3 regions of the Pedobacter sp. KLB.chiD genome follow, and region 2 is predicted to be linked to each of the others. Evidence: riboswitches for the same ligand, from Rfam matches in the RefSeq annotation. Region 2 holds a riboswitch; each other region holds the start of a gene.

Region 1 (5,072 bases), 2.4 Mb from region 2:
GTTCGTATAAGTACACACCCTCGTCGAAGGTAATCCGCTCTTTATGAAGAACTTTGTGCGCGATGTTTTGTAGTTCAGTTGATAAATTGGTATCAGCTAATATTTTTTCAACTTGTTCAGTTGTATTCATTCCTGATTAATTTTCAACAAAAATACAATATTGAGCCGATTTGAAAATCATTTTCTTGTAACAAACCGTGATTTTTGACAGTCAATCGCAACAATTAATAAAAGATGAACACGGATATTAAGTGGGTATTAATTTAACATCCGCCACAGAAACACGGAAGGCGCGGAAAAAATACAAAAGAAAAAATTTGTATATAGACACATTAGTTTAACAGCCATTGATAGCATAACTACCTCGGTCATTATTCCCGCGCATGCGGGCATCTTAAAGCGCCTGCCTTACGACTCCCATCCGATAGCAATCGGATCGAGTTGGGAATGACGGCATCTTGGAACCTAAACTGTTTTCTAAAATAAATCAGACCCGATAAGAGTGAAAGCGTAACAAACAAAAAAAGCACCTTTTTCAAAAGGTGCTTTAAGGGTATGTTTTTCGATGTTAGATATTATCTTGCTGCAGGCGCAAATGTCAAAATAATATTCGCAGTTCTGCCGCCAAACTCGATTGGCGATTTTAATACCATTTGTGTGCTGGAAAGTTCAGTTAACACTAAACGATAACCTTCGGTTACATTTTTAGCTTTATCACCCTCGTATATCTTTTTAAACTGGAAAGTTTGATCTTTTGGTGCGGCCGACCAGAAAATCGTTTGCATGACCGAACCACAAGCGCTCGACGCCGGTAAAGTGTAAGAACCGTTACCACTATTGGTCAAATTCCATGTGCTCCCCTCAAAACATTTGTAGGATTTCTCTCCGAATAAGCCTTGAACAGCGCCATCAGGCAATCCTTCTAAAGCAACGTTTGTTACCACCCATTCGCGTACAACCGTGCCTCTGCTGCCGGTTACACCTGCAGTTACCCGTTTTGCCGTATTACAGCTTTGTAACATTACCAAAGTAGAACATGCTATGGCGATAGCTATAAATAATCTTTTCATTTTTGTGTAATTTAAATTTTCTCAAACTTGTTACATAAATCTTGCCAAAACCATTATGAGCCGTAAATTAGCGGTAAATTACTAAATTGCGCTTCTATATCAGTTCGTCCAAAATCAATTATCATGAAACCAGAAACCCTTGCTATTCACACCGCTAATCTTGTAAAAATCAATACTGGTGATGTTACTCCGCCGATCAGTTTATCCACCACTTTTTTTCGTGGCGAGGATGGTGGTTATCCTGGGGGGCATATGTATAGCAGGGTAAGCAATCCTAACCGGTCTGCTTTAGAAAACACTGTATGCAAATTAGAATATGGCGAAGATGCGGCAGCTTTTTCTTCGGGCAATACCTGCGGTTTGGCTTTATTTCAGGCTTTGAAACCTGGTAGCCACATCATTGCGCCTGATGATATGTATTGGGGCATTAAAAAACAGCTACTGACGATTTTTAATGATAGTTTGGAATTTGATTTTATTGACCAGACCGATTTAAATCTGATCCAATCAAGCATAAAACCCCATACTAAACTGATCTGGATCGAAACGCCATCCAACCCGCTATTAAAGATTACGGATATTGAGGAAATTGCCAGAATCGCTAAAGCTGAAAACATCACTTTGGTTTGCGATAGCACTTTTGCCTCTCCTGTTTTACAAAATCCGATTTTATTGGGGGCTGATATCGTAATGCATAGCAGCACTAAATATCTAGGCGGACATAGCGATGTGCTTGGCGGAATTTTGATAACCGCGAAAAAAGACGAGTTGTGGGAGAAAATCAAAAATATTCAGCAAACCGGTGGTGCAGTGCCTTCACCTTTTGACTGCTTTTTATTAAGCAGAAGCATAAAAACCCTTGCCTACCGCATGAAAGGGCATTGTGAAAACGGAAAGATTATAGCTGATTATTTAAATAAGCATCCAAATGTTGAGGCCGTTTTTTATCCCGGCCTGAAAGATCATCCTCAGCATGAAATTGCCGGAAAACAAATGAAAGATTTTGGTGGCATGATGTCGTTTCTGGTTAAAGGGGGTGTTGAAGCAGCTCACAAAATGGTCAATAAAGTTAAATTATTTGCGCAGGCAACCAGTTTGGGCGGCGTAGAGAGTTTGATTGAACACCGTTATTCGGTAGAAGGTCCTGACAGTAAAACACCAAAAAATTTACTCCGGATTTCTGTGGGATTGGAACACCCAGATGATATCATAGCCGATTTAGCGCAGGCCTTAGGATAAGACGTTTTCGGTATGGTCATCCCCGGCATGAAGACCAGTTATTAAAATCTTATTTACTATGATAAATCCCTGATCCGTTTAAGCGGATGGTTTGTCGCTGAAAAAATAAATACCTCATTTTCATTAAGTTATTTAAAATTCGAAATTTTATTTTGTGTATTTAAAATAAATTCAGACATTTGAAATATTATTTGGCGGAAAGCTAAATAAAAGTCAATCTTCATAGGTTGATTTATAAAGAAGTGGCGAGAGACTGGCTCCACGACCCACTGGCAACCCTCAGAAAGAGAAGGTGCCAATTCCTGACCGGATAATATGGTATTATCTGGAGATATAAATTAGAACTGATGAAAACATTAAACTTTCGATCGCTAAGCGAACCTACTGCTGAACTAAAAACGGTGAAACCATTTTCTGTTTCTATTGCTTGTTACCATATGTCTGCCATGGCATGTATGTGCTGTTGCATACGGTAATTTAAAAATCTTCCTCTTTTGTTTCTTTCAAACTGGAAGGTCCCGAATCATTGGGATACGCCCTGCAGGCTTTAGGATTAAGCTAAGCCACCCTATTAAATTGTTCAACAAATAAAAACAGCAATCATGTCAACATCATATAAATTTGAAACTTTACAATTACACGCGGGTCAGGAAATAGATCCAACAACAGGTTCAAGAGCTGTACCGATTTATCAAACTACTTCTTATGGGTTTAACAGCGCCGAGCATGGCGCCAATTTATTTGCTTTGAAAGAGTTTGGCAATATCTATACCAGGATCATGAATCCGACCAATGACGTTTTCGAAAAACGTATTGCAGCTTTAGAAGGCGGTGTTGCGGCTTTGGCTGTGGCATCAGGTCAGGCTGCTCAATTTATAGCTTTAAACAATATACTGGAAGCTGGCGACAGCATTGTTTCTTCTTCTCACATTTACGGCGGAACGTATAACCAGTTTAAGGTGGCCTTTAAGCGTTTAGGTGTTCATGTCGATTTTGCAAATCCGGATGTGCCAGAAGAGTTTGAGGCAAAAATTACGGATAAAACCAAAGCCATTTACCTCGAAACCATAGGCAACCCTGCGTTTAGTGTACCTGATTTTGAAAAAATTGCGGCCATTGCCAAAAAATATGATCTTCCATTAGTGGTTGATAATACTTTTGGTGCAGGCGGTTACTTATTTAAGCCATTAGAGCATGGTGCCAACATTGTGGTAGAATCTGCAACGAAATGGATTGGTGGACATGGAACAAGCATCGGTGGAATAATTGTTGACGGCGGAAACTACAATTGGGGCAATGGAAAATTCCCTCAGTTCTCTGAACCCTCTGCAGGTTACCACGGCTTGGTTTTTAGTGATGTTTTTGGTATTGGCGGGCCGTTTGGTAATATCCAGTTCATCATCCGTGCCCGTGTTGAAGGACTAAGAGACCTTGGTCCTGCGCTATCACCTTTTAATTCTTTTCTTCTGTTGCAAGGATTGGAAACCTTATCGCTCCGCGTACAACGCCATGTTGATAATGCCCTTGAACTGGCTACCTGGCTGGAAAATCATCCGTTGGTTAAGGAAGTGCATTATCCGGGATTAGCAAGCAGCAAATACAACAACCTCGCAAAGAAATATTTAAGTAATGGTTTTGGGGCTGTGTTATCTTTCGAATTAAATGGAAGTAAGGAAAACGCCACCCAGGTTATCGATAAGCTAAAATTGGTTTCACATCTTGCGAACGTGGGCGATGCCAAGACCCTGATTATCCAACCATCGGCCACAACACATCAGCAATTGAGCGAAGAAGAGCAATTGGCTGCAGGTGTAAAACCAAATGCCTTAAGGGTTTCAGTTGGTATTGAACATATCGATGACATTAAAGCAGATTTTGAACAAGCATTTGCGGCCATTAACGCACAAGTTTCTTCTGAGAGTTTATCAGCCTAAGCCCGTTTATTTCCCGAATACAGCAAAACAATGAGTACAGCATCAATATATAATCATAACAAACAGTTCAAATTAGAAAACGGAAAGAAAATCCGTAACCTGCAAATTGCTTATCAAACTTATGGAAAGCTAAATGCAGCTAAAGATAATGTAATCTGGGTTTGCCATGCACTTACAGCTAATGCTGATGTTTTTGAATGGTGGGAAGGTTTGTTCGGGAGAAATGCTTTGTTCAATCCTGAAGAGCATTATATTGTATGCGCCAATGTTTTAGGTTCTCACTATGGCAGCACCAATCCATTAAGCAACAATCCGGTAACGGGTTTACCTTATTACCTTTCTTTTCCGCAATTTACCATTCGCGATTTAGTATCTGCACACCAGTTATTGGCTTTGCATTTGGGTGTTGATTATATAAAATTGTTAATTGGTGGTTCCCTAGGTGGGCAGCAAGCTGTGGAATGGAGTATTTCGGAACCGAATAAAATAGAAAACCTAATTTTAATTGCTACTAATGCAGCTCATTCTCCATGGGGCATTGCTTTTAATGAAAGTCAGCGTTTGGCCATTACCACCGACAGGACTTTTTATGCCAACCAACCTAACGGCGGCAGTAAAGGTTTAAAAACGGCCCGTAGTATTGCACTCTTAAGTTATAGAACCTACAGTGCCTATGGCAGTACACAGGTAGAAAGTATAAACGATAAAACTGACCATTTCAGGTCGTCTTCTTACCAGAATTATCAGGGAGAAAAATTGATCAATCGTTTTAATGCTTACAGCTATTATTATTTAACCAAAGCAATGGATAGCCATAACGTAGGCCGTA
Region 2 (5,072 bases):
AAAATCTGATAAAGCATAATAAGGCTGCCCATCTACCTTTTCAGCCTGTTGGCGGAGCGTGTGGATGGTTACCAGTTTGGAGCTTGGAGTTTGGAGTTTGGAGTCGACAGGCAGACTTCCGACTCCGGGCTCCGGACTCCGGACTTCTAAAACAATGTCGTCTCCTACTGTATTTGCTGGCCAAAAACCGATTACAGCTCTTGCAGTTAGTAATTTCTCGTCGAGGATGCGTTTTAACAGAACCTGTGCATCATTAAACAGCTTTTTTGCTTCATCGCCTACATTTTTATCGTCAAAAATTTTAGGATAACTACCGCGAAGTTCCCAGGTATGAAAAAATGGTGTCCAATCAATATATGGAACCAGTTCTTCTAAGGGATAATTATCGAAAACCCTGGTACCTGTAAATTCCGGAACAGGCAAGTTGGGCTGAAAATCAATCTTAAACTTGTTTGCTCGTGCTTCCTCTAATGTCTTAAAGCGTTTATCTGAACGTTTATTTAGATGCGCTTCGCGTGCTTTATCATATTCAGCTTTGATGCCAGCTATATATTCATCTCTCGTTTCTGGGTTCATCAAGGTACTGCAAACCGTAACGCTTCTTGAAGCATCTAATACATGGATGGCAGGTCCTGAATAATTTGGTGCTACTTTTACTGCCGCGTGGATACGCGAAGTAGTTGCGCCACCAATGATCAATGGTATGGTAAACCCTTCACGTTCCATTTCTTTGGCAAAGTGAACCATTTCATCCAGCGATGGCGTAATTAAACCACTTAAACCGATAATATCAGCATTTATTTCTTTGGCTTTTTTGATGATATCCTGTGCCGGAACCATCACGCCCATATCTATAATTTCGAAGTTGTTACAAGCCAGTACCACGCCTACAATATTTTTACCAATATCGTGTACATCGCCTTTTACGGTAGCCATCAATACTTTTCCGGCCGAAGAATTCTGGTCCTGATCAGGATTGTTCAGTTTTTCCTGCTCAATAAAAGGTAACAGATAGGCTACGGCTTTTTTCATTACCCGGGCCGATTTTACCACCTGGGGCAAGAACATCTTTCCAGCACCAAAAAGGTCTCCAACAATATTCATCCCATCCATTAACGGGCCTTCAATTACCTGAATCGGACGGTCGTATTTCTGACGGGCTTCTTCTACATCATCATCCAGGTATTCTACGATACCCTTAACCAACGCATGGGATAATCTTTCTTCAACCGAGCCTTTTCTCCAGCCTTCGTCTTTAACCACTTCTTTGCCTTTGGTTTTTACCGTATCGGCATATTCAACCAACCGTTCGGTTGCATCTTCCCTGCGATTTAACAGGACATCCTCTACCCTTTCTAACAATTCAGGCGGAATTTCCTGGTAAACTTCCAGCATACCGGCATTTACGATACCCATGTCTAAACCTGCGCGGATGGCATGATAAAGGAAAGCCGAGTGCATGGCTTCGCGCACGACGTTATTTCCCCTAAAGGAGAACGAAATATTCGAAACCCCGCCACTTACCTTGGCGTGAGGCAGATTTTCTTTGATCCATCGGGTAGCATTAATAAAATCGACTGCATAATTGTTGTGTTCCTCCAGCCCGGTAGCCACAGTTAAAATATTAGGGTCGAAAATAATATCTTCTGGCGGAAAACCGATTTCATTTACCAGGATATCGTAACTGCGTTTACAGATTTCGATCCGGCGCTCATAATTATCGGCCTGTCCCTGCTCATCAAAAGCCATTACCACTACAGCTGCACCATATTGCATAATTTTACGGGCACTTTCGCGGAATTTATCTTCACCTTCTTTTAAAGAAATGGAATTAACGATCCCTTTTCCCTGCAGGCATTTTAAGCCGTTTTCAATTACCGACCATTTAGATGAATCGACCATGATCGGCAGTTTGGCGATATCCGGTTCGGAGGCAATGAGGTTCAGAAACTTAGTCATGGCAGCTTCCGAATCGAGCATTCCCTCATCCATGTTCACATCAATTACCTGTGCACCCCCTTCAACCTGTTGCAGGGCAACGGCCAATGCAGCTTCGTAATCGCCACCCAAAATCAGTTTGGAGAATTTTGGAGATCCGGTAATATTGGTCCGTTCCCCAATGTTCACAAAAATACTTTCTGGCGTAATGGTTACCGGCTCCAACCCACTTAAGCGCATGTATTGAGGAAGTTGAGGCAATTTTCTGGGTTTGGCTTTTCGTGCATTTTTTGCTATGCAGCCAATATGCTCAGGAGTAGTGCCGCAGCAGCCACCAACAATGTTCACAAAACCGAATGCAATAAAGTCATCAACCAAATGTGCCGTTTCGTGCGGCTGCTCATCGTAAGCTCCAAATTCGTTTGGCAAGCCTGCGTTTGGATAAGCGGAAACATAACAGCCTGCTTTTGTAGCCAGCTCCTCGATATGCGGGCGCATTTCCTTTGCTCCCAAAGCGCAGTTAAAACCAATACTGAGCGGTTTTGCGTGCATTACAGAATTTAAGAAAGCTTCGGCGGTTTGCCCGGAAAGTGTTCGTCCCGAAGCATCGGTAATGGTACCCGAGATCATAATCTCCAGTTTGCGGCCAATTACCTCTTCATATTTTTTAATGGCCACAATGGCCACTTTGGCATTTAAAGTGTCAAAAATGGTCTCAATCAATAATACATCGGAACCACCATCTACCAAACCACGTACCTGCTCATAATAAGCTTCTTCCAGCTCATCAAAATAAACCGCCCTAAAACCAGGGTCGTTTACATTCGGCGACATGGAAAGGGTACGGTTAGTGGGGCCGATAGCACCGGCAACAAAACATTTACGATCTGGATTTGCAGCCATAAATTCATTTACAGCTTCTTTTGCCACCCGTGCGCCTTCAAAACTCATTTCGTAAGAAAGATCTTCCATTTGGTAATCGGCCATGGAAATGCGTTGCGTACTGAACGTATTGGTTTCAATAATATCGGCACCAGCCGCCAGGTACTCCAGGTGTATGGTTTTGATAATATCCGGACGCGTGATGTTAAGCAAATCATTATTGCCTTTTACATCACAGGGATGGTTTTTAAATCGCTCTCCCCTAAAATCTTCTTCGCTCAAGTTGTATCGCTGAATCATGGTACCCATTGCACCATCGATCACCAAAATACGCTTCTCTAATTCTTCTCTTATACCCATTTGTTGTGTAAAATGTGGGATGGCAAATGGAAAATGGCATGATACATCTTCCATTATACATTAATACATCCTAAAAGGCTTATTGAAAAAGTTGGTACGTGAATCGTAATCCTAAACTTATCTGTTTCCGCTATTTGCAGAATAGAATTTAGCACCTTGTAGGTTACAGGTTGCTAAGACTTCGTTGGGTCTAATCCCTCCGTCTTTCTTAATAAGCGTACAAAAATGCAACAAAGCATGATCAATTCCAAAAATTATCGCTTTGCTACCAAATAAAATTACAAAGGCCATGCAATTCTGCACGGCCTTAAGAATATTGTTTTGTTTTTAGCTCTATCTTCTGCTACCGAAAATGCGTAGTAAGAATAAGAAGATATTAAGAAAATCAAGATATAAGCGCAATGCTGCAACAATTGCCATCTTTTTTGACTCTACCTGAAGTACTTCTTCTCCGCTAGCTTCTATACCCTGGCCAATTTGTTTAATTTTCTGAACATCGTAAGCAGTTAATGCGGTGAAGATGGCAATTCCGATAAATGCCATAAATAAACTAAACTGTTCACTCTGAATAAACATATTCACCAGGCTGGCAATAACCAACCCGATTACCCCCACCATTAAAATAGGGCCGAATTTGCTCAAATCGATATTGGTGGTATAGCCCATAAAGGCCATAATACCGAAAATACCTGCAGCACCTGCAAAGCAGCTCACTACTGAACCAGAAGTATAAGTCAATAAAATAAAGCTTAAGCTTACACCGGTTAGTACGGAGTATAAAACAAATACACCTACAAGCGCTGGGTAAGAAAGTTTACTTAAACCAAAACTCATTAATAAAACAAGTCCAAGCGGTGCAAACATGGCAATATACCCAAAAATCGTCATTCCAACTTTACCGGTAGATGGATTAACGGTTAACAGATATTGCATAAATTGCTCATTTGTTCCAAATAAATAGGCCGCTACCGTTGATAAACTCAATGCCACAAACATCCACAAGAAAACGTTGGCAAAGAATTTTTTAGAAACAGATCCTTCCTGAACGAAAACGCTGTTGTTTTGATATTGATAATTTTGTTGTTCCATTTTAATTTTTGTATGTTAAATGATATAAAAATAAACATTTAGTTCAATCTTTTTGTCAGCAGTTCTTCAACTTTTTTAAAGAACTGTAATGGTTTTAGCGTACGCCATGGCAGATTGTCAAATGCACCTCCAAAGTTAATATAATAATCAATGCTGTTATCCCGAAATTCGCTGATCACGTGTTCCTGAAAGTTTACCCCAACAATCCAGCCATCTTCTACTTCCTGAAACCATTCTTCGTAATAACTGTCATCAGAGGCATGGAAATTCAATACATTTTCACCAATCAGGATAAATTTATTAAGCCCTTCATCCATCATCATTTCCAAAATATCACGTTTCAGCAACATAATGTCGTTATTAATGGCATCGTTCCACTCCCCTATAAACTCTATAATGACATAACTGCGGTCATAATCAGCATATAATACCTTCATATACAAGGTATTCGATCCAAATTCGTCCCACTGTGGGTGCAGTAAAAAGTTATAGATCTGCTTATCGAAGTAAAGTTCTGAATATTCGGTATTATAAAATGGCGAACGCTCATCTTCTGCCGAAATATAATCATCTCTCCACTGGTAATAAGGCTCAATTTCGTGCATACTTTTTTTAATTATTGAAGGATTGGGTTTTGAATGAGCGAATGCTGAGATCATTTATACATCACATCACTTTTTCAGTTACTATGCTATCCTTCACTCATTTTTAATGTCCTGCTTCCACAGCTTTACGTACACTTCCGTAACGGTTTAACAATTCAGCTGCTTCATCGTAACCAATGTTCAGTTCGTTGGCCACCA
Region 3 (5,072 bases), 2.6 Mb from region 2:
GTTTGCTGCGAAATTGAAATTTACATCCCAGGTAAAGGTTTTTCTGATTGGGGTAACGCCCAATTGGGCTTCAATCCCTTTGTTGTTGATTTTTCCGGCATTAAGCAATTTTGAGCTGAAACCAGTACTTTGGCTTACATCTGCTGCTAAAATCTGATTGTAACTATTGGTGTTATACGCGCTTAAATCGAAACGTAATCTTTTATTAAAGAAAACTGCTTCAAGACCAAGTTCCGTAGAAGAGGTCGCTTCAGGTTTTAAGTCAGGATTCAGATCTATAGTGCCAGTGGTAAGCTGAGGATTGCCATAAAATGGTGCACTGAAAACATAGGTATTGATTAAGCGGTAAGGATCTGCATCTTTACCCACTTTAGACCATCCACCACGTATTTTTAAATAGTTTAGGGCTTCACTTTTGATATCGAATGCTTCAGTTGCTACAAAACTTCCGTTAAATGAAGGGTAGAAATATGACCTGTTTTGTGCCGGTAAGGTAGACGACCAATCGTTACGTGCGGTAATGTTGGCGAAAAGATAATTTCTGAAACCGATCTGTCCGGATACATAAATACTATACGATTTTAAACGCGACAAATTATTGGACGAAACCAAGGGATCGCGTGAATTTTTAAGGTTGTACAATCCTGCAATAGCCAGTTTAGGTGCGCTCTGGTCATTTTGCTCAATATACTGTCTGCGGATGTTACCGCCACCCAGTAATTCCAGGCTAAAATCTTCACTCAACTGTTTGTTAAAATTTAAAGTTGCATCGGTATTATTTTCGTTTACGGTAAAGGCACTTTCGGTATACGAGCCAAACGGTGTGCCATTGGTACCGTAAGCGATTCTGATTTTACGCCTGTCGTTGTAATAATCCGTTCCCGACCTGAAATTGAAATTTAGTCCGTCAATAATTTTATAATTAATGGCTAAACTTCCAATAATCCGGTTACGGTTTTGCGATACAGTATTTTCGTAAGCTACCCAATATGGATTGCTGTAATAGCTATTGTTCCAGTTAAACGTTTTTCCATTTTCATCCAGATAGTTTTTTAACTGGTTAATATCTACCTGGCGGCCAAACCAGGTAAACTGCAACATGGTACTGGTTGATCTTGAACCACCTGTACCAGGTAAGTTATCAGAACTCAATTTACTGTAATTTGCATTAGCCGTTAAAGTTAGTTTTGGCGTTATTTTTAATGAAGTATTTAATACAAATGAATTTTTACCTTGTCCGGAGTTAGGCACAATTCCAACCTGTTTCAGGTTATTGTAAGAGATCCGATAATCATATTTTTCACCGGCATCTGCAACAGATACACCATTATTCAGGGAATATCCGGTTTGAAAGAAATCCCGGACGTTATCCGGATGAGCTACAAATGGAACCGCCACACCTTTTGAAAAAAACTGCGGAATTAATCTGCCATCCATTTTTGGTCCCCAGCTCTCATCTACCCCATCATTAAGGCCTTTACCAGCCCCATCCACATAACTGAACTTACCTTCCGACCCCTGTCCAAATGCATTTTGATAAACCGGCAGGGTAAGCAAAGTTTCCAGCACGGCATTGGAGTTAACCTCAATGCCCAATCCTTTTTTTGATTTACCGGTTTTGGTCTTAATTAAGATTACACCCGCCGCAGCCCTCGAGCCATATAATGCTGCCGCATTTGGTCCTTTTAAAACACTAATTGATTCTATATCTTCTGGATTGATATCTGAAATGGCATTCGCATAATCCCTTGCGCCTGCAGAATTTAACTGCGAGTTATCTACCGGAATTCCATCAACTACAAATAATGGCTGGTTATTTCCGGCTATGGAGGTTTCCCCTCTGATGACTACGCGGGAAGACCCCATGCTCCCCTGACTATTCGTTACCCTTACACCTGCAATTTTTCCCGCCAGTGCATTGACCAGATTCGATTCTTTAGCTTCAGACAAATCCTGCCCTTTTAATTCCTGAACAGCATAACCAAGCGATTTTTTCTGTCGCGAAATCCCCAATGCGGTAACGACCACCTCATCCAGTGCATTATCGCTCGATTGAAGAATCACAGAGATCGGGCCCTCATTTTTATTCACCGGTATTTCCTGTGTTTTGAAGCCGATATATGAAAATACCAGTGTTGCTTTTTCAGGTGCAGTTATCGAAAAAGCACCCTTACCATCAGAAATGGTGGTTTGTTTGGTTTCTTTGATTAAAATGGAAACACCGGGAAGTGTTTCTCCATCTGCCGACCTCACGGTTCCGGTAATGGTGGCATTTTGAGCGAATAAGTGCTGCGTAATAAACAGCAGCAAGCTAAACGCTATTGATTTAAAATTTGTGAACATGTGTGTGTAATTAATGATTAGATTAGGGATAAAAATTTGGCAAAACAATTCCACCACGGCCAAAAACCGTGTTTTCAGTTTAATAAAAAAAGGAAGCGTTAGCTTAAGAGCCTATTTAAATAACTTTACTTCAACAGGGCCTGCGCATTCGGAAATAGGCATCATCAAGGGATTTTAACTCGTCTGTTTTTTTCATTTCAATGGTTTTCTATAAAACATGTTACCTATCAAAAGCAGCATCGGGTAAAAAAAAGAGCACCCCCTTAAATCAGAAGTGCCCCGTATATTTTAGCTCAGGATCATGCAAACTACTGACTTAACTACCCCAGAGTCATCCGGGATGGAATTAGCACCATTTCTAAAAACTAGATGGTTGCTAAGGCTTCACAGGGCCATTCCCTCCGCCTTTCTTGATAAGTATTTAAAAATAACTGGGGCAAAGTTATAATTAATTCGATTTATCCTATAGTTTTTATAGATTTTTATTGAAATATTTTTTCTTTGGTGATTCCATCCGTATATTTGTCGACTAAATTAGTAGATTAACATACACCCCAATGAAACTGAAGTTCATTTTAATTGCCGTATTGGCCATATCAACATCTTTAAGTTATGCACAAAACAGCACCGTAGCCAGTAGTGTAAAACCAAAGGCTTTTGTCGCATTGGGCAACTGGCGTGGTGTAGCTAAAGTAAAAGAGGGACTCGAAATTCCTTTTAATTTCGAAATCCATGAAAAAAATGGTAAGCAAAAATTGTATTTCCGTAATGCTGAAGAAAGTTTCGAAGGTGGTTTGGTAAAACAAACGGGCGATTCACTTTTTGTTAAACTGGATCAGTTTGACAATGAGTTGGCATTTGCAATAGATGGCAATCGGTTAACAGGAACGCTACGTAAACAAGATAAAGGCGGAAAACCTCTAACCATTGATGCGGAACGCAAAAATTACCGTTTTAAAGCAAATAAACCTGCGTCGGCAGACTATTCCGGAAGTTATGATGTGATTTTTACATCGCCGAACGGCAAGGAAGAAAAAACAGTAGGTTTATTTAAGCAAACAGGGAACAGACTGACGGGAACTTTTCTCCGTGTAACCGGCGATTCCCGCTATCTCGAAGGTATTGTGGAAGGGAACGAATTTCAACTTTCGAGTTCCATTGGCTCCTCTCCTGCTTACTATAAAGGAACTTTCCAGGCAGACGGCACTTTAAAAGGTGAGGTTTTAAGCGCAAGAGGCAGTCAGCCTTTTACCGGAAACAAAAATAAAGATGCTGCCCTGCCAGATCCTTATCAGCTTACCTACTTAAAAAAAGGATACAAAACACTTGATTTTAGTTTTCCTGATATAAATGGTAAAAAGATTTCCTTAAAAGATGAAAAATACAAGAACAAGGTAGTGATTTTAACCATTACCGGAAGCTGGTGCCCTAATTGTGTAGACGAAGCCAGTTTTATGGCTCCATGGTATAAAAAGAATAAAAATCGCGGTGTAGAGATTATAGCCTTGCATTATGAACGTTCAACTGAGCCGGAATATGCAAAAAAAGTAATGACCCGTTTCCGTGAACGCTTTGGTATCGAATATGATCAGGTATTGGCAGGCACTGCCGATAAACAAGCGGTATCTGAATCATTACCCGCGCTTGATTCCTTTTTATCGTTCCCAACAACCATCATCATCGATAAACAAGGAAATGTGGCCCAAATCCATACGGGTTTTAACGGGCCGGCTACCGGTAAATTTTATGATGAATTTGTAAAAGAGTTTAATACAGAGATTGATACTTTGCTGAAGAAATAGTGTCATAATCATCCAGGATCTTTTTACATTGGTTGGTGTGACACACCGATAGAAGACATCGCTACTGGCACGAAAGATTTCTTTCTGCTTTTCACGCAGGAACGATTTTCCGTAATAGATCGGATCTTCTTTTTTTGGAAAGGTATTGCAGTGCACTTCGGGTTGGGCAGTCCTTCTTTAAGCTATTATCTTTTGTGAATGCTTAGCGGGAACTTTTTGGGTTGTGCGCCAAAAAGGATAGCCGCTGCAATAAGGTTTATTTAATTAGGGCCTGTATAAGAAACAAAATAGCGTTTCGAACGCTGATCCTGGCAGTAGCCGTGCATTTAGCCCTGGGGAAGCGGTATCCCTGAAGCGCAGCGTAAGGATATAGCGGAGAACAGGAACGACCTTTAATCATACTGATGACACTGCGCTTCAAAAAAAAGTTATATTTTTTCTTTTTTTGGAAAGGTATTGCGGTGCACTTCGGGTTGGGCAGCCCTTCTTTCCGCTATTATCTTTTTGTGAATGCTTAGCGGGAACGTTTTGGTTTGTATGCCAAAAAGGATAACCGCTGCAATAAGGTTTATTTAAAAAAGGGCTTCTGCAAGGAAAAAAATAGCCATCTGCACGCTGATCCTGGCAGTAACCGTGCATTTAGCCCTGGGCGAAGCGGCATCCCTGAAGCGCAGCGTAAGGATATAGCGGAGAACAGGAACGACCTTTAATCAAACTGATGACACTGCGCTTCAAAAAAAAGTTATATTTTTTCTTTTTTGGAAAGGTATTGCAGTGCACTTCGGGTTGGGCAGCCCTTCTTTCCGCTATTATCTTTTTGTGAACGTTTAGCGGGGACTTTTTGGGTTGTGCGCCAAAAAGGATAGCCGCTGCAATAAGGTTTATTTAATTAGGGCCTGTATAAGAAACAAAATAGCGTTTTGCACG

Evidence for each region. A riboswitch is a leader RNA that binds a small molecule or an ion and turns the genes downstream of it on or off. The one in region 2 is predicted to bind S-adenosylmethionine.
Region 1: it holds a riboswitch for S-adenosylmethionine, as region 2 does, so the genes downstream of both, ACK1I8_RS08095 (O-acetylhomoserine aminocarboxypropyltransferase/cysteine synthase family protein) here and metH (methionine synthase) in region 2, are expected to answer to the same signal.
Region 3: it holds a riboswitch for S-adenosylmethionine, as region 2 does, so the genes downstream of both, ACK1I8_RS09660 (SusC/RagA family TonB-linked outer membrane protein) here and metH (methionine synthase) in region 2, are expected to answer to the same signal.

The regions. Positions count from the first base shown of each region.
Region 1 covers NZ_CP178207.1:2,009,166-2,014,237, reverse strand. Annotated here, with positions in the region: gene mqnE (aminofutalosine synthase MqnE) at 1-130, opposite strand, end outside; gene ACK1I8_RS08105 (hypothetical protein) at 576-1,070, opposite strand; gene ACK1I8_RS08100 (trans-sulfuration enzyme family protein) at 1,194-2,309, shown strand; SAM riboswitch class I at 2,539-2,649, shown strand; gene ACK1I8_RS08095 (O-acetylhomoserine aminocarboxypropyltransferase/cysteine synthase family protein) at 2,912-4,243, shown strand; gene ACK1I8_RS08090 (homoserine O-acetyltransferase family protein) at 4,274-5,072, shown strand, end outside.
Region 2 covers NZ_CP178207.1:4,943,993-4,949,064, reverse strand. Annotated here, with positions in the region: gene metH (methionine synthase) at 1-3,180, opposite strand, end outside; SAM riboswitch class I at 3,295-3,398, opposite strand; gene ACK1I8_RS20475 (Bax inhibitor-1 family protein) at 3,514-4,269, opposite strand; gene ACK1I8_RS20470 (hypothetical protein) at 4,308-4,874, opposite strand; gene murQ (N-acetylmuramic acid 6-phosphate etherase) at 4,978-5,072, opposite strand, start outside.
Region 3 covers NZ_CP178207.1:2,367,608-2,372,679, forward strand. Annotated here, with positions in the region: gene ACK1I8_RS09660 (SusC/RagA family TonB-linked outer membrane protein) at 1-2,343, opposite strand, end outside; SAM riboswitch class I at 2,657-2,763, opposite strand; gene ACK1I8_RS09665 (peroxiredoxin family protein) at 2,901-4,145, shown strand.